4 regions of the Bradyrhizobium sp. MI1.7 genome follow, and region 1 is predicted to be linked to each of the others. Evidence: riboswitches for the same ligand, from Rfam matches in the RefSeq annotation. Region 1 holds a riboswitch; each other region holds the start of a gene.
The links. Region 1 has a riboswitch for cobalamin ahead of AC0L3X_RS08805 (DUF1636 family protein). Riboswitches for the same ligand answer to the same signal wherever they lie in the genome.
Positions count from the first base shown of each region.

Region 2: linked by a shared signal. The riboswitch ahead of AC0L3X_RS05395 (TonB-dependent receptor plug domain-containing protein) and the one ahead of AC0L3X_RS08805 (DUF1636 family protein) in region 1 are both predicted to bind cobalamin.
Region 3: linked by a shared signal. The riboswitch ahead of AC0L3X_RS05380 (ribonucleoside-diphosphate reductase subunit alpha) and the one ahead of AC0L3X_RS08805 (DUF1636 family protein) in region 1 are both predicted to bind cobalamin.
Region 4: linked by a shared signal. The riboswitch ahead of AC0L3X_RS14845 (TonB-dependent receptor) and the one ahead of AC0L3X_RS08805 (DUF1636 family protein) in region 1 are both predicted to bind cobalamin.

Region 1 covers NZ_JBVVPO010000006.1:62,119-68,100, forward strand. Annotated here, with positions in the region: gene AC0L3X_RS08795 (cobyric acid synthase) at 1-916, opposite strand, end outside; gene cobO (cob(I)yrinic acid a,c-diamide adenosyltransferase) at 940-1,575, opposite strand; cobalamin riboswitch at 1,616-1,839, shown strand; gene AC0L3X_RS08805 (DUF1636 family protein) at 1,936-2,310, shown strand; gene cobW (cobalamin biosynthesis protein CobW) at 2,307-3,356, shown strand; gene cobN (cobaltochelatase subunit CobN) at 3,356-5,982, shown strand, end outside.
Region 2 covers NZ_JBVVPO010000003.1:185,870-191,851, reverse strand. Annotated here, with positions in the region: gene AC0L3X_RS05425 (lytic transglycosylase domain-containing protein) at 1-67, opposite strand, end outside; gene AC0L3X_RS05420 (adenylate/guanylate cyclase domain-containing protein) at 394-2,130, shown strand; gene AC0L3X_RS05415 (hypothetical protein) at 2,257-2,433, shown strand; gene AC0L3X_RS05410 (hypothetical protein) at 2,585-2,797, shown strand; gene AC0L3X_RS05405 (hypothetical protein) at 2,902-3,159, shown strand; gene AC0L3X_RS05400 (hypothetical protein) at 3,289-3,510, shown strand; cobalamin riboswitch at 3,586-3,799, shown strand; gene AC0L3X_RS05395 (TonB-dependent receptor plug domain-containing protein) at 3,914-5,982, shown strand, end outside.
Region 3 covers NZ_JBVVPO010000003.1:179,567-185,548, reverse strand. Annotated here, with positions in the region: gene AC0L3X_RS05390 (DUF6925 family protein) at 1-786, shown strand, start outside; gene AC0L3X_RS05385 (hypothetical protein) at 848-1,426, shown strand; cobalamin riboswitch at 1,539-1,756, shown strand; gene AC0L3X_RS05380 (ribonucleoside-diphosphate reductase subunit alpha) at 1,879-4,782, shown strand; gene AC0L3X_RS05375 (ribonucleotide-diphosphate reductase subunit beta) at 4,793-5,947, shown strand.
Region 4 covers NZ_JBVVPO010000013.1:37,109-43,090, reverse strand. Annotated here, with positions in the region: gene AC0L3X_RS14860 (efflux RND transporter periplasmic adaptor subunit) at 1-1,181, opposite strand, end outside; gene AC0L3X_RS14855 (FixH family protein) at 1,266-1,658, opposite strand; gene AC0L3X_RS14850 (hypothetical protein) at 1,761-2,126, opposite strand; cobalamin riboswitch at 2,358-2,565, shown strand; gene AC0L3X_RS14845 (TonB-dependent receptor) at 2,766-5,114, shown strand; gene AC0L3X_RS14840 (GFA family protein) at 5,253-5,660, shown strand; gene AC0L3X_RS14835 (Cj0069 family protein) at 5,821-5,982, shown strand, end outside.

The DNA of each region.
Region 1 (5,982 bases):
CGAGATCGCCGCGGGTGGATTTCGAGCCGGGGATGATGACGAGGCGGACGTCGCCGGGGATGGCTTCGCCCGGCCGCACCATCACGAGATCGACGCCAGGTTCGAGTTTCAGCGGATCAAGATCATCGAAATTGGCGATCCGCGACAGCGCGAGGCAGGCGATCTTGCACTGGCCTGGCTTGCGCGCGTCGCTCAGCCCCAGCGCATCCTCGGCCGGCAGCTCGCCGGCGCGCGCGAACCAGGGCAGTACGCCGAGGCCGCGCCACGCGGTCTTCTGCTCGATCAGCTTGTAGCCGTCGTCGAACAGCGAGGGGTCGCCGCGGAACTTGTTGATGACGAAACCCTCGATCATCGCGGCATCGTCGGGGTCGATCACCGTCTTGATGCCGACGAGCTGGGCGATGACGCCGCCGCGGTCGATGTCGCCGACCAGCACGACGGGCACGTCGGCCTTGCGCGCAAAGCCCATATTGGCGATGTCGGCCTTGCGCAGGTTGACCTCGGCCGGGCTGCCGGCGCCTTCGACCAGGACCAGATCGGCGCGCGCTTTCAGCCTCTCGAAACTTTCCAGCACCGCGCCCATCAGCGACGGTTTCATCGCCGCATATTCGCGCGCCCGCGCGGCCGCGATGCGCTTTCCCTGCACGATCACCTGCGCGCCGACGTCGGTCTCGGGCTTGAGCAGCACCGGATTCATGTCGGTGTGCGGCTCGACACCGGCGGCGAGCGCCTGCAGAGCCTGCGCGCGGCCGATCTCGCCGCCGTCGACGGTCACGGCCGCGTTGTTCGACATGTTCTGCGGCTTGAAGGGCAGCACGCGCAGGCCGCGCCGCGTGAAGGCGCGGGCGAGGCCGGCGACGATGAGCGACTTGCCCACGTCCGAGCCGGCCCCCTGGATCATCAATGCGCGCGCCATGGTGTTTTCAGAATCTGGCGTCGTCAGAACTCGACGCCGGCTTGCGCCTTGATGCCGGAGCGGAAGGGGTGCTTGACCAGCGTCATCTCGGTGACGAGATCGGCGATCTCGATCAGCTCGTCCTTGGCATTGCGCCCGGTGAGCACGACATGCGTCATCGGCGGCTTGTGCGTTTTCAGGAAGTCGACGACCTCGGCGATGTCGAGATAGTCGTAGCGCAGCGCGATGTTGATCTCGTCGAGCACGACCATGCGCAGATTGGAATCTGATATCAGCTCCTTGGCCTTCGCCCAGCCGGCCTGCGCCGCGGCGATGTCGCGGGCGCGGTCCTGCGTCTCCCAGGTGAAACCTTCGCCCATCGCATGGAACTGGCAGAGCTCGCCGAAATGGCCGGTGAGCAGGCGCCGCTCGCCGGTGTCCCAGGCGCCCTTGATGAACTGCACGACCGCGCAGGGGAAGCCATGGGCGACACAGCGGACGATCATGCCGAAAGCGGAGGAGGACTTGCCCTTGCCGGCGCCGGTGTGGACGATGATGAGGCCCTTCTCGCCGCTCTTGGTCGCCATGATCTTGTCGCGGGCGACCTTGATTTTCGCCATTTTCGCGGCGTGGCGGGCGTCGGTTTCCTCGGCCGTTTGGGTATCCGGTTCAGGCGTCATCTGACAGGGTCCTTCGGCTTGACAAGAGGCGGCCGGGGGCAAATGGTGGCCCGGCGTTGGTTCCTGTCCTATGACAGGCGAAGAGGGAATGCGATAGGGTCCGAATCGACAAGATTCGGCTCCAAACTGCAGCCGCCCCCGCGACCGTGACCGGAGAGATGCCCGAGGCCACTGATCCCCCGCAGGGGATCGGGAAGGCGGGGATCGAAGGGCCAAAAGCCCTGCTCCGCAAGCCGGGAGACCTGCCAGCGCGGACGAGTTTTGGACCGGCGGACGGGGTGTTCCGCGACGGGGAAACGGACCTTCGGGGGAATGGTCCGTGTGCCTCTTCGCCTCCCGCTGTTTATCCTGGAAGAGGCGATGACCGTCACACTTCACGTCTGTATTACCTGCCGTGCCGGCCAGACGCTCGACGAGGGTGAGACGACGCCCGGCAAGCGCCTGCATGGTGCGATCCTCGACGCCGGCGTGCCTGAGGGCGTCAATGTGGTTCCCGTTGAATGCCTGTCGGCATGCAGCCAGGGTTGCTCGGTTGCGCTCAGCGCGCCCGGCCGCTGGTCCTATGTCTATGGCCGTCTGTCAGAGGCCCATGCGAGCGACGTGGTCGCGGGTGCTGCGGCCTATGCCGCCGCGCCCGATGGCCTCGTGCCCTGGCGCAGCCGTCCCGAAATCTTCCGCAAGCAGTCGCTTGCCCGCATTCCCCCCATTGCCGTGTTGCCGGAGGCCGCCGAATGAACTCGCTCGCAAAAGTCCCTGTGACGGTGGTCACCGGTTTTCTCGGCTCAGGCAAGACGACGCTGATCCAGCATCTGCTCGCAAACCCTGACGGCAAGAAGCTCGCGGTGCTCGTCAACGAGTTCGGCAGCGAGGGCGTCGACGGCGAGATCCTGAAATCCTGCGCCGATGCCAACTGCCCGGAGGAGAACATCGTCGAGCTCGCCAATGGCTGCATCTGCTGCACCGTTGCGGACGATTTCATTCCGACCATGGAAAAGCTCTTGGCGCGGCCGGTGCGGCCCGATCACATCCTGATCGAGACCTCGGGCCTGGCGCTGCCGAAGCCGCTGTTGAAGGCGTTCGACTGGCCGGAGATCCGCTCGCGGATCACGGTCGACGGCGTGATTGCGCTCGCCGATGCCGAGGCTGTCGCCGCCGGCCGTTTTGCGCCGGACCCGGCTGCGGTGGAAGCGCAGCGCGCGGCGGATGGAAATCTCGATCACGAGACGCCGCTGTCGGAAGTGTTCGAGGACCAGATCGCCTGCGCCGACATCGTGCTGCTGACCAAGGCTGATCTTGCGGGGCCCGCAGGGATCGAAGCCGCCAAAGCCGCCATCACCGCGGAGATGCCGCGCCGCGTGCCGATGCTATCCGTCACCGATGGCGCGATCGATGCGCGTGTCATCCTTGGCCTCGGCGCTGCCGCAGAGAACGATCTCGCCGCGCGCCCCTCGCATCACGACGGCGAGGAGGATCACGAGCACGACGATTTCGCCTCCGTCGTGATCGATCTTCCGGAGGTTACCGACATCGAAGCATTGGTCGCATCGGTGCAGCGTCTTTCGCGCGAGCAGAACGTGCTGCGCGTCAAGGGCTATATCGCGGTCGCGGGCAAGCCGATGCGCCTGTTGCTGCAAGCGGTCGGCGAGCGCGTGCGCCACCAGTTCGACAAGCCCTGGGGCGCAGCTCTCAGGCAGTCGAAGCTCGTCGTGATCGGCGAGCACGGCGATATCGACGAGGCCGCGATCAAGGTCGGACTTGGGCTTTCAGGATCTGGTATCTGATGCACGTCGTCTTCCGCGAGAGCCGCGGTCTCGAGGAGACTGCGACGCCAAGGGACATCGGCCAGGACCCGGCCGATCTCGTGGTGCTCTCGTACTCGGATTCCGACCTTGCCGCGTTCGCGGCCGGCTGGCGGCGCGGCCGCAACAGCCTGCCGTCGCTGCGGCTCGCCAATCTCGCGGAGCTGCGTCATCCGTTGTCGGTCGACACCTATGTCGAGCGCACGCTGTCGCAGGCACGCGGCATCCTGGTGCGCCTGATCGGCGGTGAATCCTATTGGCCGTACGGGCTCGCGGCCCTGCAGCAGCTGGCGAAGGACCGCAATATCGTGCTGGCCGTGCTGCCGGCCGACGGCCGCGACGACACGCGGCTCGATGCCTACTCGACCCTGCCGGTTTCGACGCTGCGCCGGCTCAAGGTGCTCTGTGACACCGGCGGTCCTGTTGCAGCGCAGGCCGCGATCGCGCAGCTCGCGTTGGCCTCGGGCCTTTACGCAGGCCCGGTCGTCGGCGAGATGAACCTGCCTGAGATGGGCTTTTACGATCCCGCGCGTGGCGTCATTGCTGCGCCGATGGCAGGCGAGGGAAAGCCGCTCGCGTTCGTGACCTTCTATCGCTCCTATCTCACCGCCGCGGATACCGGGCCGGTCGACGCCCTGATCGCGGCGCTGCGCGAGCGCGGCTTTGACGCGTACGGCGCGTTCGTCACCTCGCTGAAGGCTCCGGGCGTTGCGGACTGGCTGCGGACCTATTTCGCGACGAATCCTCCGGCCGCGATCGTCAACGCGACGGCGTTCTCGGCGATGGGCGACGACGGCACGACACCGTTCGATGCTGCATCATGTCCCGTCTTCCAGGTCGCGCTCTCATCGGCACGGCGCGAAGACTGGGCGGAGTCGCTGCGCGGCCTGTCGCCCGGCGATCTCGCGATGCATGTGGTGCTGCCGGAGGTCGACGGCCGCCTGTTCGCGGGCGTGGTGAGTTTCAAATCGGCCGCGGAGCGTGATCCCGATCTGCAATTTTCGCATCTGGCGCACCGGCCCGACGAGGAGCGCGTCAAGGCCGTCGCCGCGCGCGTTGCGGCCTGGCGGCGCCTCGCGGCGACGCCAGCCGCCGAGAAGCGGGTGGCGCTCGTGCTCTCGAACTACCCGGGCCGTCCGCATCAGATCGCGCATGCCGTCGGGCTCGATGCGCTGGCGTCGGTGGAGGCATTGCTGTCTGACCTGACAGAGGCCGGCTTCGATGTTGTGCCGGTCTCCGCACTTGGCGAAACGTTGCTGAAGCAGCAACTGACCTGGAGCGTCGCCGACTACCGCGCGGCGCTCTCGCGCCTGCCGCAAGCCTTGCAGGATGATCTCGCGCAGGCCTGGGGCGCGCCGGAGGATGACCCGAGCTGTCGCGACGGTGCATTTCAATTCGCAGCCGTCGCAAGTGGCCGATCGATCATCGCGGTTCAGCCCGAGCGCGGCGATGCGACCACGCGCGATGCCGACTATCACGATCTTGCCCGCACACCGCGCCATGCCTATGTCGCGTTCTATCTCTGGTTCCGCGGGCAGGCCATCGATGCCGTTGTGCACATGGGCGCCCATGGCACGCTGGAATGGCTGCCCGGAAAATCCGTGGCGCTGTCCTCACATTGCTGGCCGGAAGCCCTGATCGGCGATCTGCCGGTCATCTATCCCTTCATCGTCAACGATCCCGGCGAGGCCGCGCAGGCCAAGCGGCGCTTGGGTGCCGTCACCATCGGCCATCTGCCGCCGCCGCTGGAACAATCCGCGGTGCCGGACGGCCTACGCCGGCTCGAACGTCTGCTGGACGAATATTCGACCGCCGATGGCCTCGACCCCGCCAGACGTCAGCGTCTGATCGCCGCGATTCGCGACGAAGCGCGTGCGGCGGGCCTCGAGGACGATCTCGGTCTCGATGCATCGGCTGCACCGGCGGAAGCGATCCCGCGGATCGATCGCTTCGTCTGCGATCTCAAGGAGAGCCAGTTCGGCGACGGGTTGCACGTGTTCGGCCGCGGCACTTGCGCCGACGCGGAGCGCGATGCGTTGCGTTCCGCCCTCGCGGGGCAGCGCGTTGCGCCGGGGCCGTCGGGCTCGCCGTATCGCGGACGCCAGGACGTTCTGCCCACGGGGCGCAATCTCTTTGCCGTCGATCCGCGAGCGGTGCCGACGCCGTCGGCGCATGCGCAAGGCATCAGGCTTGCGGAAGAGCTGCTGCGTCGCCATTTGCAGGATCACGGCGACTGGCCGAAAGGCCTCGTGGTCGATCTCTGGGGCTCGGCGACGATGCGGACCGCCGGCGAGGAGTTCGCCATGGCGCTGCATCTTGCCGGCCTTGCGCCGCACTGGGATCACGCCTCCGGCCGCGTCACCGGCTACGACATCATCGCGCCGGCCGAGCTCGGGCGCCCCCGTATCGACGTCACGCTCCGCGTGTCGGGCCTGTTCCGCGATGTCTTCTCCGGCCTTGCGCAATTGTTCGAGGCCGCCGCCGAGACGCTCGCAACGCGCGAGGATGAGGGCGACGAGAATCCCTATCGCCACCGCGCCTCGCGCGTGTTCGCGCCGCGTCCCGGACAATATGGCGTCGGCCTGTCCGCGATCCCCGATGCCTTCAC
Region 2 (5,982 bases), on a different contig from region 1:
CGGCAGGAAGAAGGGCCAATGCGGCCACGGCAACGACACACGCGAGCGAGCGTAGGCACTGGTTCATTCGATGGTCCCCCTGCGAAACCACTACAAACCAAGGTCCGCGACGACATGCGGCTTGAGAATCAAAGACGACACCCAAAACGATGCCACGACATCGTTTCGCAGTCCTCACGCTCCTTCAACAATGCGGCAAAATACCGATGGGAACTCGGGAACTTCCGAAATGGCGGAAAGGGCAATGCCTTCAACCTTTGTTAACGAATAGGGCTCGCGCGACGGTTGCGCACGGTCAGGGGCGTCGCACGGGCCAGATTGCGCGTGTTCCCGCCGCCAAAACCGGTGTATTGAGTTCCCAACCGGTCCTTTCAGCTCTTACCCCCACCGCTCATGCCACTTTTCAACCAGTCGATCAGGCGCAAGATCGTCGGGATCGCCCTCGGATTGATCGTCCTGATGCTGGTCACCGCGATTCTTTCGATGGTGATGTCGAGCCAGGTCGGCGTCCTGCTCGACGAGCTGACCGATCGCTACATTCCGGCCTACGGCCATCTGGCGCGCGCCAACATCCGCTCGCTGGAGCGCTCGGTGGCGCTGCGGCGGATGGTCATGATGAAGATGCAGGCACCCTCGGAGGAGGAGGCCTATGCGGCGCGCCTGCGCGAATTCGAGGAGGCCGATCGGAAGATCGACGAGGAAGGCGAGGCCGCGCGCACGCACATCAACGCGATCATCGACGACAAGAGGACGCCTTCCGACAATGCCGGGCTGGCGCGGATCGAGACCCGCATCGAAACCGCTCTCACCGAGCTGCGTCACGACATGAATGAGGACCACGCAAAACTCCTCAAGCAGGTCGAAGGCAAGCAGATGACGGAGGCGCGCGGGACCCTTGAGCATCTCGACACCATACGCGACCAGTTCAACCAGAAGATCGACGCGATCCGCGCCGACATGCTGAAGCAGGTCTTCGCCAGTACGGCGACAGTGATCGGTCGCCAGCGCCAGGCGATGATCATTTCGGGCATCGTCACCATCCTCGCGGCGGTGGTCGGATTTGCTTTCGCGCTCCTCGTCTCCAGTGGCATCACGCGACCGGTGCGGCTGTTGCTCGCCGGCACCCGCGAGGTCGAGGCGGGTCGCTTCGACAAGACCATCACGGTCTCGACCCAGGACGAGATCGGCGAACTCGCCGCCGCCTTCAATCGCATGATCGAGCAGCTGCGGCACAACGAGCGGATCCGTGAGACCTTTGGCCGCTATATCGATCCCAAGGTGGCGCAGGGGCTGATCGACCGCCCGGAGGTCGCCATCGACGGCCAGCGCCGGGTGATGACGATCATGTTCTCCGACATGAGCGGCTTCACCTCGATGAGCGAGGGCATGACCCCGCGTGGCCTCGTCAAGGTGATGAACCACTATTTCACGGTGATGTCCGCGCCGATCCGGAGCCATCGCGGCGTCATCGATAAATATATCGGCGATGCCATCATGGCCTATTGGGGCCCTCCCTTCATTGAGGAGGACGAGCCGGCGCTGTTCGCCTGCTACGCCGCCATCGACATGGCCGATGAGGTGCCGGCGTTGCAGAAGCAATTGCCTGACCTGCTCGGCATCCGCGCCATGCCAGGCCCTTGCGATCTGCGCATCGGGATTGCCACCGGCGAGGTCCTGACCGGCAGCATCGGCTCCGAGCTGATGATGAGCTTCACCGTGATGGGCGATGCCGTGAACCTCGCTTCGCGGCTCGAACTGGTCAACAAGATCTACGGCACGCGGATCCTGATCGCGCAGGCCACGGCGGACGCGATCGGCTCGAACCTCGAGCTGCGCGAGATCGATCGTCTGGCGGTGGCCGGCCAAAGCGCATCGCAGGCCATTTTCGAGGTGATGAGCAAGGCGCACGGGCTCAGCGTCCCGCAGGAGAGCCTGCGCGCACGCTACGCCGAAGGCCTCGCCGCCTACCGCGCGCAGCGCTTCGACGAGGCTCGCGCCGCGTTCAATGCAGCGCTCGAAGCCGTGCCCGGCGACGGTCCCTCGCGCACGCTGCTCGGCCGCATCGCGCAGTTCGAAGCCAATCCGCCGGACGCCAATTGGGACGGCGCCTGGCGGCTGGAGCAGAAATAGCCGTCCTTGCCGGGCTTGCACCGCCCTTGCTGGAAAAAACGTTTCTACTCGATAACGATGTTCGCCGTGACCTATTTCTCAGGCTTAGGTTTGACGTCCCTTGTGGCGTTTGATGGGGACACGCCGATGACAGAACTTCATGACAGGCTGGAACGGTTCGAGACGCTCACCGCCGAATGCGAGCTGATTGCCAAGCTCGCCACCGACAGCACCAAGCGCGAGTTCTATCTGAGACTCTCGGAGCAGTACCGTCAGCTGGCGGTGGATATGCGGAAGGCGATCGCGACCAAGGCCGCGGCCTGACGCCACCTGCAATCCGTTCTTAATGTTTGGCGCGCATCCTTCGGGATGCGAGCGTCGCGATCATGATTGCTCGCATTGGGAATGCCGAGGTCCGTTGCGGTGCAGCGCATCTCGCTGACGTCGCTTTGCCGCTCCTCACCAGGGCAATCCCATGCGCCTTCTCGCAGTCCTCATCTTCGCGCTCATGACGGCCGCCTGCAACCAGGAGCAGGACATCACCGGCTCGACCCCGGTCTGTGCGATGCGGAGCTACACGTCCTACAATCCCCGCGACATGAACCAGTGCGTTGCCGCCTGCAAGGCGTGCGACCACGGCAACACCGTCACCTGCACCACGTCATGCACCCTCAAGGGCGCGCACTGAGCGGCGGCGCTGCCTGAAGCTGAGGAGCAGACGGTGCTCGGGCACCGGAACGATTCACATGGGTTAGTCATTGAAGGGGCAGGCAGGACGCGGAGTCCTATGGAATGGGTATGCTCGATCCCGGTCGGTTCCTGGTGTCGTGCTCGCATTGCGATGCATGGCCGATGGCGGCCAACGTCAAACGTTCGAGCTGGTCGGCGTCGCCGCACGAGGTCCGCTTCGTATGCCCGCGCTGTCGCCGCGAGGAGATCGCCATCATCTCGGCCTCCGGTGAACTGACCCCGATCCGGCGCATCGACGCTCCGCTGCGCGACGTCACCGCGGCCTGGGCTCAGGCCCAGCGGCCAAGAGGGCGGGCGTAGCCCGCCCGTCACAGGACCAAGAGATCGGGCGTAGTCGGCTCTGCGCAACGCCTTGCGCGGTCCGTTTTTTGGAACCCGGCCTACGCCGACGCGTTTCCGCTCCGACATCAACGCATCGAGGCCCTGCGAATGATCAGCGAGCATTTCGACACCCGCACCCGGATCAACATGAAGCTGGCGCTGGATCGGGTCTGCCGCAATCGCCCGGTCGGCGAGGACCATTGCTTTCGCAGGTCCGTTGCCGAGAACATCATCCGCTGCGCGCTCACAGGCCGCACCGGCATCGGCCAGCTCGTCGATGCCGGCGAGCGGGCGATGATCAGGACGCGTTCGGAGCGGGAGCCGGCCTGATTGCGCCGGCTCAATCTCCGGTGCGGCGCTCTGACCGTGATGCAACCGGCCGATTGACTCTTCGCTTGCCCGCCCCGTAGATTGGCTGGTGACGGTTCTCCTCACGGAGATCAAAAGGGAACGTGGTGCGAGGTTTTCCCGATACCGGGATATTCTCAACGCCACGGCTGCCCCCGCAACTGTAAGCGGCGAATCTTTCGTCATATGCCACTGGGAATCTCGGTCCTGGGAAGGCGACGTAAGGTAACGACCCGCGAGCCAGGAGACCTGCCGTCAGCCGTGGTCACACGCGAAGATGTCGGTCGGGGAGTACAGACATTAGCTTCACCGGAGCAATCGAACGCTCCGCCGTGAAACCTCGTTCGCTGTGACGTGCCACTGACGTCATACCGAGGTTACAAGAGTGTCCCGTATTGTCTTTGCCGCCAGGCGCTTCCGCGCCGGCGTTGTCGCGTTCGTTTCCCTGTATTCGCTCGATCTGTCCATTGCCCAGGCCCAGCAGTCGGCATCGCCCGATCTGCTGCCGCCGGTCGAGGTCGCGCCGACCGAGCGTGCGGCCAAGCCGCGAGCCGCGCGGCCTGCGCCCGACCAGCCCGAGCAGCGGCGCGTCGCTCGGCTGCCGAAGCCCGAGCTGGTGCCGGCGTCGCCCCCGGTTGCCGGGGTATCCGCGGCCAACCTGTTTCCGACGGTCGTCGTCAGTCCGACGGGCGTTGTCACTCCGACCAATCTGGTTGCGAGCTCGGTGACGGTTCTGACCGCCAGAGACATGGAGCGCGATCAGCGCCGGACCGCACCCGATGCGCTGAGCGCGGTTCCTGGCCTGAACCTCGTGCAGACCGGCGGTCCGGGTGGACAGACGTCGATCTTCATGCGCGGAACGAATTCCAACCACACCAAGGTCCTGATCGACGGCATCGATGTCAGCGATCCCAGCAACCCGAACCGTTCGTTTGATTTCGGCCAGTTGCTCACCTCCGACATTCAGCAGATCGAAGTCCTGCGCGGTCCGCAGGGCGGTCTCTACGGCGCAGACGCGCTGGGTGGCGTGATCTCCATCGTGACGAAGAAGGGCGACGGTCCCGCCCGCGCCACCGGCTCGGTCGAGGGAGGCTCGTTCGGAACGTTCAATCAAACTGCAGGTCTGAGCGGTTCACAGGACCACTTCAACTATGCCTTCAACGTCGCGCATTTCCACGCGAACGACGTGCCGGTGACGCCGGTCGAATTGCTGCCGCCGGGGCAGAAGGCGATCGGCAACTATTACGACAACATGACCTATTCGACGAAGCTTGGCGTCGAATTGAGCGAAAACCTGACGCTCAATAGCGTGGCGCGGTACACCGACGCCACCCTGCGCTTTACCGGAGACACCTTCGATCCCGTCACATCCGCGAGCTTTCCCGCGGCCGCGCAAAGCACGCAGACGGTGCACCAGCTCTTCACGCGCGGGGAGGCGGTCTGGTCCGCTCTCGACGACCGGATGAAAAGCTATTTCGGCGTCAACTACACCAATCACTGGAACTACAACATCTCGCCCGGCGACGCGATGGCCACGATCACGACCGGCGACCGCGTCAAGTATGATTGGCACACCACGACCCAGCTCGCGCCCAACAACAATGTCATCATTGGCGCGGAGCATGAGACCGAAACACTGCAAACGGCGACGGTTTCGGCGCAAAACGTCAACAAGGCCGGATATATGGAGCTGCAGTCCCAGTTCCGGGATCGCATCTTCTTCACGGCCAATGTCCGGCAGGACGACAACGAGCGGTTTGGAGAGCATCCGACCTTTCGTCTGGCGTCTGCCGTGATCGTGCCGGTCACGGATACGAAGTTCAAGGGAAGCTACGGCACGGGGTTCAAGGCGCCGACGCTCAACCAGCTTTACGTCAGCTTTCCCGCGTTCTTCTTCTTTGCAAATCCCAACCTCAGGCCCGAGGAAAGCGTCGGATACGACGCCGGCTTCGAGCAACCCTTGTTTGGCGATCGTGTCCGCTTCGGGTCGACCTACTTCCGTAACAACATTACCGACCTGATCCAGAGCACGTTCGATCCCGTGACGTTCACGAGCACCAGCACCAATATCGGCAAGGCGATCACGGAGGGCACGGAGAGCTTCGTCGCGGCTGCGATCACCGACCGGCTTCGCGTTCGTGCCGACTACACTTTTACCCGCGCAGTGGATGCAACGGCGGGACTGGAGCTGCTGAGGCGTCCGAAGGAGAAGTGGAGCGCAAATGTCATCTGGAATCCGATCGACCCGCTCACATTGTCCGCAACCGTGTTGCACGTCGGGAGTTTCGTCGATGGCAACCGCGACTTCAGCATTCCGCGTCTGCTGGCTCCGGCCTACACCGTCGTCAATGTGGCGGCCGAATATCTGGTCACCGACCAGGTGAAGGTGTTTGGCCGGGTCGATAATCTCGCCAATGTGCACTATCAAAATCCGACCGGCTTTCTGCAGCCGGG
Region 3 (5,982 bases), on a different contig from region 1:
ACCACGGAGAGCTGGAGCCACCGCATCGCGCTGTGTCTTCCGCATGAAGCCAGCGCCATGAGTGGTCGTACCGTGCTGACCGAGCTCGGTCCGGATGTCGAGGCGCTCCTGACGAGGGATCGCAGCGGCATCCTGTTCGACCTTGGTCTCGGAACGTTGCAGATCGACGCCTGCATCCGCGTCAGCGATGCCGATGCCGTCGCCGCGCTCAGGAGCCGCACGGGCCAATCCGTGTTCGCGCCCGAAAGCGACGCCATGCGGATCATTCTGGCCGCCAATCCGCACCGCGTCTTCATCAGCCGCATCGGGCGCGCCGAGGTATTCCAGCCGATCCCGCCGCCGGGTGGGCGAAGCCCTGACGGCCCGCACACCCACGTCCTGCCAAAGCTGCTCGCGCATCGCCGCACCCATGCCGCCACCGAGCCGCTGCCTGAGGGGTGGATCCCCTGCGCGCATCTCTATCCGGCCCATCCGCTCCGCGATCAGCTCGGCCGCAAGCGCGCTTTTCGGCCGGATCATCACGCAGCCTTCCAGGCGCTGCTCGAGCTCTATGGGCTGCCGGAGCTAACGGTGTGCAAGAGGGCCGTGGTCGACGCGGTCGCGAAGGGGCGGGGACCTGAGATGGCGACGCTTCCGCCCGATCGCACAGCGCGCGCCACCGTTCGCGTGGCCTTGCGCCAATTGGCGGCCAAGGAGCCGCACACGGCGGCACTCGCCGCCTGGCTTGCCGCCTACGACCGGCGCGATCCAGCCGAGACTGAAGATCCCATGGAGGCTCTTCACTGAGTCAGACGTGATGCCGCGTTTCAGCAAAAATGTGCTACAAATCCCGCAAGGAGATCGTTCCATGACTGTCACCATCCTGCCGCCCCACGCCGACCGTTTCCGCCTTCATCCGGTCGCGTCGCGCCTCGCGCCGATGTTCTGCTTTGCACTGCTGACGGTGTCATGCGCGCTCGCGAGCTTCGCGCTTGCCTGCGCGACGCCGTTTGCGGCGTTCGCCGTCGTCGCCGCCGCGATGCTGCCGATGCGTCCGGCGCTGCTCGTCGTCACCGGCGCCTGGCTCGTGAACCAGACCATCGGCTTTGGCGTGCTGCACTATCCCATCGATGGCAGCACCATCGCCTGGGGCTTTGTCATCGGTGCTGCCGCGTTGCTGTCGACGGCAGCGGCATCGACCGTTCTCCGCCTGCTGCCGCAGGGCCGCACGCCGCTGATGCTGGCCATCGCGCTCGTCGCCGCCTACGCCGCCTATGAGCTCGCGCTGCTTGCCGCGACGCCGTTCCTTGGCGGAGAGGGCGCGTTCACTGCGGCCATCGTGACGCGCATCGGGCTGACCAGCGCCGTCTGGCTCGCCGGCCTCGTCGCCGCCTGCGAGATCGTCCGCCTGGTCGATCCGTTCGGGCGCGCGATGCGGAACGCGTAATGCTGGATGTGCGTCATCCCAAGGGTTGCGCGAGCCAGGCGGGAACTCCCGCATTCCACAGGGAACACCGCTTCCGGCCGCAACGAATCGTTGACACCCGGCTGCATATGTCACCACATGTGGGCGTCACGGTTCCGCTGGATCGCAAGATTTAGTGGCTAAGAGGGAAGCCGGTGAACCGCGCGAGAGCGCGGAATTCCGGCGCTGCCCCCGCAACTGTCAGCAGCGAGCTGCTTCCGAACAATCGTCACTGGTGCGTTTCGCGCCGGGAAGACGGGAAGTGGGCGACGACCTGCGAGCCAGGAGACCTGCCGCGACGATCTGAACGTCCACGGGCGGGGTGTCCGGCGGTCGCTTGCACGCACCGCCCGGCAACTCTGCCGCCGGCGTTTCTGCAGCGTCCTTCCTTACAGCCCCGTTCAAACACAACGCGCGCATCACGGGGCCCTTTGATGTCACTCAACCTGCACGACGCGGACACCGCTTCCGCACCCATCGTTCATTTGCGTCCACAATCGCTTGCGCCTGCTTCGAGCGAGCCGGCCATGCAGATCATCCGTCGCAACGGCAAGGTCTCGCCGTTCGATTCCGCGAAGATCGCGGTCGCCATGACCAAGGCGTTTCTTGCGGTCGAAGGCACCAGTGCGGTCGCCTCGCGCCGCGTCCATGAGAGCGTGGAGCAGCTGACGGCCGAAGTCGTCGCTGCGTTGATGCGGCGGGCAGGCGAGGGACGCACCTTCCATATCGAGGATGTGCAGGACCAGGTCGAGCTCGCCTTGATGCGGAGCGAGCACCACAAGGTCGCACGCGCCTATGTGCTGTACCGCGAGGAGCGGTCGCGCCAGCGCGCCGAGGAGGCGGCCGCGGAAGCGACGCCCGCTGTCGCGCCGGCACTTCATGTCACGCTCGCCGACGGTTCGCGCGTTGGTCTCGACACCAAGCGGCTTGCGCTGATTATCGGCGAAGCCTGCGCCGGTCTCGACGGCGTCTCCGCGGCACCCGTGCTCACCGAGACCACCCGCAATCTCTACGACGGCATCAGCCAGGACGAACTGGCGCTGGCCTCGATCATGGCCGCACGCACGCTGGTCGAGCAGGAGCCGAATTATGCTTATGTCAGTGCGCGCCTGCTGCTGGACAAGCTCCGCGGCGAGGTGCTGTCCTATGTCCATGCCGGGCCGACCTTCGCCTCGCAGGCCGATATGGCTGTGCGCTATGCCGAATATTACCCGGCCTACGTGAAGACCGGCATCGCTGCCGAACTGCTCGATCCTGAACTGGCCCGCTTCGACCTCGGCCGGATCGCGGCTGCACTCAAGCCCGAGCGCGACCTGAACTTCCAGTTCCTCGGCCTCCAGACGCTGTACGACCGCTACTTCCTGCACGTCCGCGGCAAGCGGATCGAACTGCCGCAAGCTTTCTTCATGCGCGTCGCGATGGGTCTTGCGGTGCGCGAGATCGACCGAGAGGCCAAGGCGATCGAGTTCTACGATCTGCTGTCATCGTTCGACTTCATGGCCTCGACGCCGACGCTGTTCAATTCGGGTACGCTGCGTCCGCAATTGTCGTCCTGTTTTCTCACAACAGTCTCGGACGACCTCGACGGCATCTTCAAGTCGATCAAGGACAACGCACTGCTGGCAAAATATTCCGGCGGTCTCGGCAACGACTGGACGCCGGTTCGCGGCCTCGGCGCCCACATCAAGGGCACCAACGGCGAGAGCCAGGGCATTATTCCATTCCTGAAGGTCGCCAACGATACCGCGATTGCCGTCAACCAGGGCGGCAAGCGCAAGGGCGCCGTCTGCGCCTATCTGGAAACCTGGCACGTCGACATCGAGGAGTTCCTTGACCTGCGCAAGAACACCGGCGACGACCGCCGCCGCACCCACGACATGAACACCGCCAATTGGGTGCCGGACCTGTTCATGCAGCGCGTCGATATCGACGGCGAATGGACGCTGTTTTCGCCGGACGAGACGCCCGATTTGCACGGTCTCTACGGCGAGGCGTTCAAGACGGCTTACGAGGCCTATGAGACCAAGGCGAAAGCCGGCGGCATGCGCGTCTTCAAGACCGTGCGCGCGAGCGACCTCTGGCGTCGCATGTTGACGATGCTGTTCGAGACCGGTCATCCCTGGATCACCTTCAAGGACCCCTGCAATCTGCGTTCGCCGCAACGCCACGCGGGCGTGATCCATTCCTCGAACCTCTGCACCGAGATCACGCTGAACACCTCGGGCGACGAGGTCGCGGTCTGCAATCTCGGCTCCGTCAACATGCTCAACCATGTCGGGCCTGATGGTGTCGACCAGGCCAAGCTGAAGCGGACGGTGACGACAGCAGTACGGATGCTCGACAACGTCATCGACATCAATTTCTACACGATCCCCGAAGCGCGTCGCTCCAACATGCGTCATCGACCCGTCGGTCTCGGCCTGATGGGATTTCAGGAAGCGCTTCAGATCCAGCGCATTCCGACCGCGTCCGACGCGGCCGTGACGTTCGCCGACACCAGCATGGAGGCAATCTCGTTCCACGCGATCGAAGCGTCGTCCGATCTTGCCGCGGAGCGCGGACGCTATCCGAGCTTCGAGGGCTCGCTGTGGTCGAAGGGCGTCTTGCCGCTCGACTCCATCCAGCTTCTCGCCGACGCGCGCGGTGGTCTCGACGTTGATCGCTCCGCAACACTCGACTGGGATCGCCTCCGCAAGAAGGTCACGTCCAGCGGCATGCGCAACTCGAACGTCATGGCGATCGCGCCAACGGCGACGATCTCCAACATCTGCGGCGTCTCGCAGTCGATCGAGCCGAACTATCAGAACCTGTTCGTGAAATCGAACATGTCCGGCGACTTCACGGTCGTGAACGAGTTCCTGGTGCGCGACCTCAAGGCGAGGGGGCTTTGGGACGAGGTGATGGTCTCCGACCTCAAATATTTCGACGGCAGCGTCGGCCAGATCGACCGCGTTCCTGACGATCTGAAGGCGCTCTACGCCACCGCCTTCGAGATCGACAGCGCCTGGCTGATCGAGGCGGCCGCGCGCCGGCAGAAATGGATCGACCAGTCGCAGTCGCTCAACATCTACATCGCCAATCCCTCCGGCAAGAAGCTCGATGCGCTCTACCGGCTGGCCTGGCGGCGCGGCTTGAAGACGACCTACTATTTGCGCTCGCGCAGCGCCACGCATGTCGAGAAATCGACGTTGAAGGGCACCGATGGAAAGCTCAATGCGGTGTCCGCGTCTGTGGCGGTGTCGCACGCGCCGATCATGATACCGACCTCTGCGGTGCCGGACCTCGACGGCATCAAGGCCTGCCGGATCGACGATCCCGAATGCGAAGCGTGCCAGTGAGGAGATGACGATGCTCGACTGGTCCGATACCGAAACCACAGCGGCCGCTCCTGCCGTCTCAAGTCTCGCCACCGCACTGCGTCCGCAGACCCAGCTCAAGCTCGAGCCGGCCGACCCGACCGGCTTAGGCGCGATCGATCGCGCCGGCGGCCGCGTCTCGGTCGACGAGAAGCGGATGATCAACTGCCGCGCCGACGTCAACCAGCTGCTTCCGCTGAAGTACAAATGGGCCTGGGAGAAGTATCTCTCAGGCTGCAACAATCACTGGATGCCGACCGAAGTCTCGATGCAGGCCGACATCGCGCTATGGAAGTCGCGGGACGGGCTGACCGAGGACGAGCGGCGCGCGATCAAGCGCAATCTCGGCTTCTTCGCAGCCTCTGAATCGCTCGTCGCCAACAACATCGTGCTGGCGATCTACCGACACCTCACCAATCCGGAGTGCCGGCAGTACCTCCTTCGGCAGGCCTTCGAGGAGGCGGTGCACACCCACACCTTCCAGTATATCGTGGAAAGCCTCGGCCTCGACGAAGGCGAGCTGTTCAACATGTACCGCGAGGTGCCGTCGATCACGGACAAGGCGGCCTGGGCGCTCAAGCACACGCAGCACCTGGACGATCCGTCGTTCCAGACGGGGACGCCGGATAGCGACCGCGCCTTCCTGCGCGATCTCGTCGCCTTCTATGTCGTGTTCGAGGGGATGTGGTTCTACACCGGCTTCGCGCAGATCCTGTCGCTCGGCCGCCGCAACAAGATGGTCGGCATCGCCGAGCAGTATCAATACATCCTGCGCGACGAGAGCATCCATCTCAACTTCGGCATCGACGTGATCAACCAGATCAAGATCGAGAACCCGCATCTGTGGACGGCGGCGTTCCAGGACGAGATTCGCGGCATGATCCGCGACGCAGCCGAGCTGGAGGCCGCCTACGGACGCGATACGATGCCGCGCGGCTTCCTTGGGCTGAATGCCGCGCTCTGCGAGCAGTACATGCACTTCATCGCCAACCGCCGCTGTGCGCAGATCGGGCTCGCTCCGGTGTTCGCCGAGGTCGAGAACCCATTCCCGTGGATGTCCGAGGCAATGGACCTGAAGAAGGAGAAGAACTTCTTCGAGACCCGCGTCATCGAATACCAGAATGGTGGTGCGCTGACTTGGGAATAGCACCGATCATGGCTATGCCGCGGGCGTGTCACCTG
Region 4 (5,982 bases), on a different contig from region 1:
GTGTCGAGCACCGCGCTGTCCTGTATCGCCAGGACGGGCGCGGCATCGGCCGTGTCGATGTCGGCATCGACGTACATGTCGGGCAGCAGCACCGCGTCCGGATTGGCGAGCTCGATCCTGATGCGAACGGTGCGCGTGTCGCGGTTCACCTGCGGATAGACGACGGCGATGGTCCCGGTGAAGGTCCGGCCGGGGAAACTGCGCGCGCGCACCGCGACTGACTGCCCCACCGCGATGTTGCCGAGATCGCGCTCGGCCACGTCGACCAGCGCCCAGACCACCGAGGTGTCCGCGATCCGGAACAGAACGTCGCCGGGATTGGCCCGCATCCCTTCGATCGCATTGCGTTCGAGCACGACCCCGTCGCGCGGCGCAGACCAGCGTATGGCGACGGGCGCGGTGTGCGTCTTGTCCATCTCCGCAATGACGGACTCGGGAACGTCGAGATTGACCAGCCGCTGTCGCGAGCCGCGGCCGTACATCTCGACACCGCCGACCGTCTTGGAGGTGATCGTCGCAAGATATTCCGCCGCTGCGGACGCCACCGCCGAACTGTAGATTTCCATCAGCGGCTGGCCGGCCTTCACGCGCGTGCCGGTGGTCACGTCGGCGACCTTCTGCACGAAGCTTTCGGCGCGCATCGCGATCACCGACACGCGGCGTTCATCGAGCTGGATCGTGCCGGGCGCCTTCACCGAGACCCGGATCGAGCGCCGCGTGACGGGCTCGGACTTCACGCCCGCGCGCTGGATCTTGCCGGGCGACAGCTTCACCGTGCCGTCGTCGGTGTCGTCGCCTTCGTAAACGGCGACATAGTCCATCCCCATCGGATCCTTCTTTGGGACGGGCGACGTGTCGGGCAGCCCCATCGGATTGCGGTAGTAGAGGATTTTTCGCGGCGAAGCCGCTTGCGCCTTCGGTAGCGCCGGCGCGACGGCCGCTCCATCGTCGTCGTAGACCGGCAGATAGTCCCGCCCGCGGTCGTCCTTCTTCGGACCCGCAGACCAGAGCGACGCGCCGCTTGGATCGCGGTAGTAGAGCGGAGTTCGCTCCGCGGCGGCCGCAGCCGATGATATGTCGGCCTCAGCGAGCCAGCCCGCACCGTTCGAATGCCAGTAGTAGCCGGCCAGGACCAGGCCGCCGCCCAGCGCAAGTGCCGTCAGGAGACGCAGCGTTTTCATGTCGTGTATCCGCGCACCCGGGAGCGCGCGTCCGTGTGAAGGAAAAGGGGGAATGTCGGGCGCTGCCGGGCAGCGCCCGAACGCTCACTTGACCGCCGTGACGATCACCTTGCCGGTGACGGTCTCCGGTTCGCCCTGCACCTTCACGGACAGCGTCATCTGGTAGCGGCCAGCCATCGGCAGGTCCGTCTTGAAGGCGTACACACCAGGCTCCCTGGACGGCAGCGGCGCGACCGCCGATTCCATCTCGGCCATCCCGTCCGGGGCCATGTCGAGGCGGGTCTTGAAGATGACTGCGTCCGGTATCGGCTTGCCGGACTGCTTGTTCGTCAGGCGAACGGCGAGCGTGACGTCTTCGCCCTTCCTCATCTGCGGAGTGACGGGCTCGAAGGCGTAGTCGCCCGCGCCCGCCATCGCGGCTGAAGCGGCAAGCGAAAGGGTGGCGGCGAGAGCCGCGGTGCGGATTTTGGAAAGCATTGTCTTGTCCTCATGAATTGATCTTTCGCCGTGGCGCGTGAAGCGCGCACGTCAGTCGTCGTCGCGAGCAGGCATGCCGCTCGCGTCTCGGGCTTTGCGAGATCAGATTCGAGGAGGTCGGAAAGGAGGACTGCCGCCGCGGAAGGAAACGACCTGATCCGGGGGAATAGCCAACGTGCTGGCCATGACGGCGAGACGCTCGAACGCCACGGGCCTGACATCACCGAGCGCGATGATCCCACCGACGCAGCAGAAGCCCATCCCGCACTTGTAGCCGCCGCTATGGGAGCCTGTTCCCTTCATGTCGGGACAACAATCGTCCATCGACATGTCGGCGTCGCCGCTCATGTGCATGGCCGTCTGCATGCCATCCGACGACATTGCGAGGTTCGCCGCGGACGCGCCAACCGGCAGCATCGCCAAGGATATGGCGATGGCGACTGCCAGGATGGTACGGACGAACTGCATCAATATCGACTTACTTTGTCAGGCCGGAACTCGGCCTCAGTAGCATATTCGGGCACCAAAGGCAGTCATTGATCGTGGTCAAGCGTTCGTTACCCAGGCTGGTCCGGAGGCCGGGTTGGACGTTTCGACGCGGTCCTTCGGACTATCGTGCAAAACAGCAACACAAGGCCACCATCGACCGACCAGCCCGTCCAGCAGCCCGCGCGGATGTTGACGCGCTCATCCCCTGATGCCAGTTTCGTGATCGGTAGTGTCCGCAAGGACTCTTCAAGGGAATGCGGTGCGTCCACCTCAGTGGGCAATTCCGCGGCTGCCCCCGCAACTGTAGGCGGATAGTCGACGACCAAACAAACCACTGGAGCCCCGCTTGGGCCTCTGGGAAGGTGGTCGAAGGCGATGACCCGCGAGCCAGGAAACCTGCTGCCAGCCATGGTCACGCGCGAACGCATTGGGCGGGGTGCCCTGATGTCGGACAAGTAGCCGGTGCATCCGCCGCCTGGGGCGAAGGTGGATGACTAAGGCAACCGCGGTGACGGTTTGTTTGCGTCGCCGCAGAGCGTTGTTGTGCAACATTTTCATTTCCGTGCTGGCGCAAGGCCAGCGTTATCGCGTGCTTTCCTGATTACTCTGCTCTCGTCGGTGTCCTTGTCGTCCGCGGCGCTCGCGCAAAGCGCGGCGCAGGACAACCGCTCCCGGGAGGTCGGCCCGGTGATCGTGTCGCCGCCTGCGCCGCGACAGGCTCCTGCCGTCAGCCCCGGCACTCAGAAGCAGCGCGCCGCCCGGCGCGCCGCGGGACGCAATCGTGGCGCCCCTGCTGTCGCCGTTCCGGCCACGCAAGCTCCGAGCGGCCCGGTGCAGACGCCGCTCAACACGGCAGCCGTCACCGATGTCGGCTCCCGGCTCGGCATCACGGCGCGCGAGATGCCGGCGACCGTCGAGGTCATCAGTCAGCGGACGATGCAGGACCTGGGCATCCGGACCACGACCGACGTCGCCAAGGCTGCAGTCGGCGTCACCGGCGGCGATGCGCCCGGCGCGCCCGCCATCTTCTCGATGCGTGGCTTTTCCGGCGACCAGATCTCCACGCTCTACAACGGCATCCCGATCGGGCCGTCGACCATGACCGGCCGTCCCATGGACGTGGCTGGCCTCCAGCAGGTCGAGATCATCAAGGGACCGGACTCGCTGGTGGCGGGCCTCGGTGCGACCGGCGGCGCCATCAACTACGTGAACAAGGCGCCGCACACCGGACCAATCGTCAACGACGCCTTCACCTCCTACGATTCCTTCAACGGCTATCGCGCCGGTTACGGATCGGGCGGCAGCACGCTGATCAACGGCCTCGACTACCGCTTCGATATCAGCCATTTCAACAACAAGGGCTTTATCGACGACACCTATTCGAAGCTCAGCAACGTCTCGGGCCAGCTGAACTATCGCGTCAACGAGAACCTGAAGATCTGGGGCGCAACCGAATACAGGCAGGACAACGACCGCTTCTACTGGGGGACGCCGCTGGTGCCGGCGAACGCGCCGGGCATCGTGCCGACGTACGGCATCGTGTCCGGCGTCTGGAGCAACTATTACCTCGGCGGCGGCACGCCGGTCCCGGTCACCATCGACGCGCGCACGCTGACCACGAACTACAACGTGCTCGACAATCACAGCGGCGCCAACGAGCTCTGGCTGCGCAGCGGCTTTCAATGGGACATCACCAACAACATCTCGCTGAAAAGCCAAGTCTACGGCTATGACGCCCACCGGCACTGGTTCAACAACGAGATCTCGTCGTTCGACCAGACCGTAGGCAATTTCGCAGGCGCGCAGAGCATCTACCGCGAGCGCCTGGCGCTCGATCACGCGCAGCGGCTCTACGGCAACATCACCGACCTCACCGTCAATTCCAACGTCGCCGGAATGGACAATCGCTTCGTCGCCACCGTGGCGGCGAGCAGCAACCAGTTCAACGTCTCGCAGGACACGTTGTTCTTCAATGACTACGTCGATCTCCTCAATCCGGACCGCGGCCTCTACGGCCCGCGCAGCGACGAGAAGATCTACACCCATCTCGACACCACCTCGCTGTCGTTCGAGGACCGGCTCAAGCTGACCTCGACCTTCGCGCTGATCGGCGGCATCCGTTTTGAGAATATCGAGCTGTCGCGGACCCGCTTCGACGAGACTGGCCTCCTGAAAGCCAGCTATCCTTTCTCGAAGACGTTCAATCCGGTCACCGGACGCATCGGCTACACCTGGGACATCGCGCCCGGCGTGATGCTTTACGGCCAGTACGCGACGGCGGCGGACCCGACGGTCGCGAACATCTTCATCCTCAGGCCCACGACGCCGCTGCTGCTCACGACGTCGCGAACCTACGAGACCGGCGTGAAGCTGCTGTCGGCCGACAAGCGCGCGGAGGCCACGCTCTCGGCCTTCGACATCGAGCGCAAGAACGTCTACGTCCCCGAAAGCGGCATCCTCTTCAACGTCGCCGGCAAGATGGCCTCCAAGGGCGTCGAGATTGCCGCCGCGGTCAATCCGGTCGCGGGCCTGAAACTATGGGGCAACGTCGCCTTCGTGCAGTCGCGCTTCATCGACTTCACCTATGTCGACGGCAATGGCGACTTCCAGTCCTATTCGGGCAAGACGCCGCCCAACGTTCCCAACTTCATCGCCAACGCCGGCGCCTCCTATCGCTTCGACACGAAGCTGCCGGTGGAGATCGGCGGCCTCGTCCGTCACGTCGGCGACCGCTTCAACTTCCAGGACAATCTGGTCACGATGGACGCCTACACGATCTTCGACGCATACGCGTTCGTCGATATTCCAAAAGCCTATTTCCCGGGCGTCGACCAGACCCGGATCAGCTTTCGCGTGAGGAACCTGACCAACAAGCTCTACGCGGCCTGGGGCGATCCGGGTTACACCGACCAGATCATCCTGGGCGCGCCGCGCAGCTACGAGGTCGCGGCTTCGTTCAAGTGGTAGTCGCGGATCACCTCGTCCGCGCCGTGGCGGGAGGTGTCACGCGACAGTAGGACGCAATCGCAAATCGATTGCGCCGTTGAAGCCGCGGGTCTCGAGAGCTATCGATCAACGAAACCTCGCTTCCATCGGGAGGAACGCATGAGCACCATCACCGGCGGTTGTCACTGTGGCGCAATCCGCTATCAGGTCGAGGGCGAAGCGATCGTGCACGCGCTGTGTCACTGCCGCGATTGCAGGCTTCACGCGGGCGCTCCCGTCGTCGGCTGGACGATGTACGCGGACGATGCCGTCAAGGTGACCAAGGGCGAGCCCAAGGTGTATCACTCCTCGGAACATGCCTGGCGGCACTTTTGCGGCGACTGCGGAACCGGCCTGTTTTATGTCAATGCCGACATGTTACCCGGGGTCATCGACGTCCAGAGCGCGACCTACGACGATCCCGATGCCGTACCGGCGACGATGCACATCCAGGTCGCAGAGCGCCTTCGATGGATGGAGCGCGCGCACGAACTGCCGACATTCGACCGCTATCCTCCGCCACCGTAGCGGCGCGCGCGAAGCGTTCGCCGTCTGGATGGAACCGCACAAACACCATCTTGCAACGGCCGGACGATCTCACGTAGATTGATCGGCGTGGGGACGAAGCAGACTCCCCGTGAGACCTCGGTCCAAGCTCTGCGCAGCACGCCATTCGTGGAGCTTGCGCATGGATACCGAACGCCACCCTCCTCTCCGCCCTACCGTTGCCATCCTCTCCCGCGGCGACGCTGCCGCGCGCCGGGACACGACGGCACAAAACAGCCGCTTCGTCCGCGTTTTCGAAGCACTCGCCGCGGTCGGCATCGAAGCCCGGCCGGTGATCTACGAC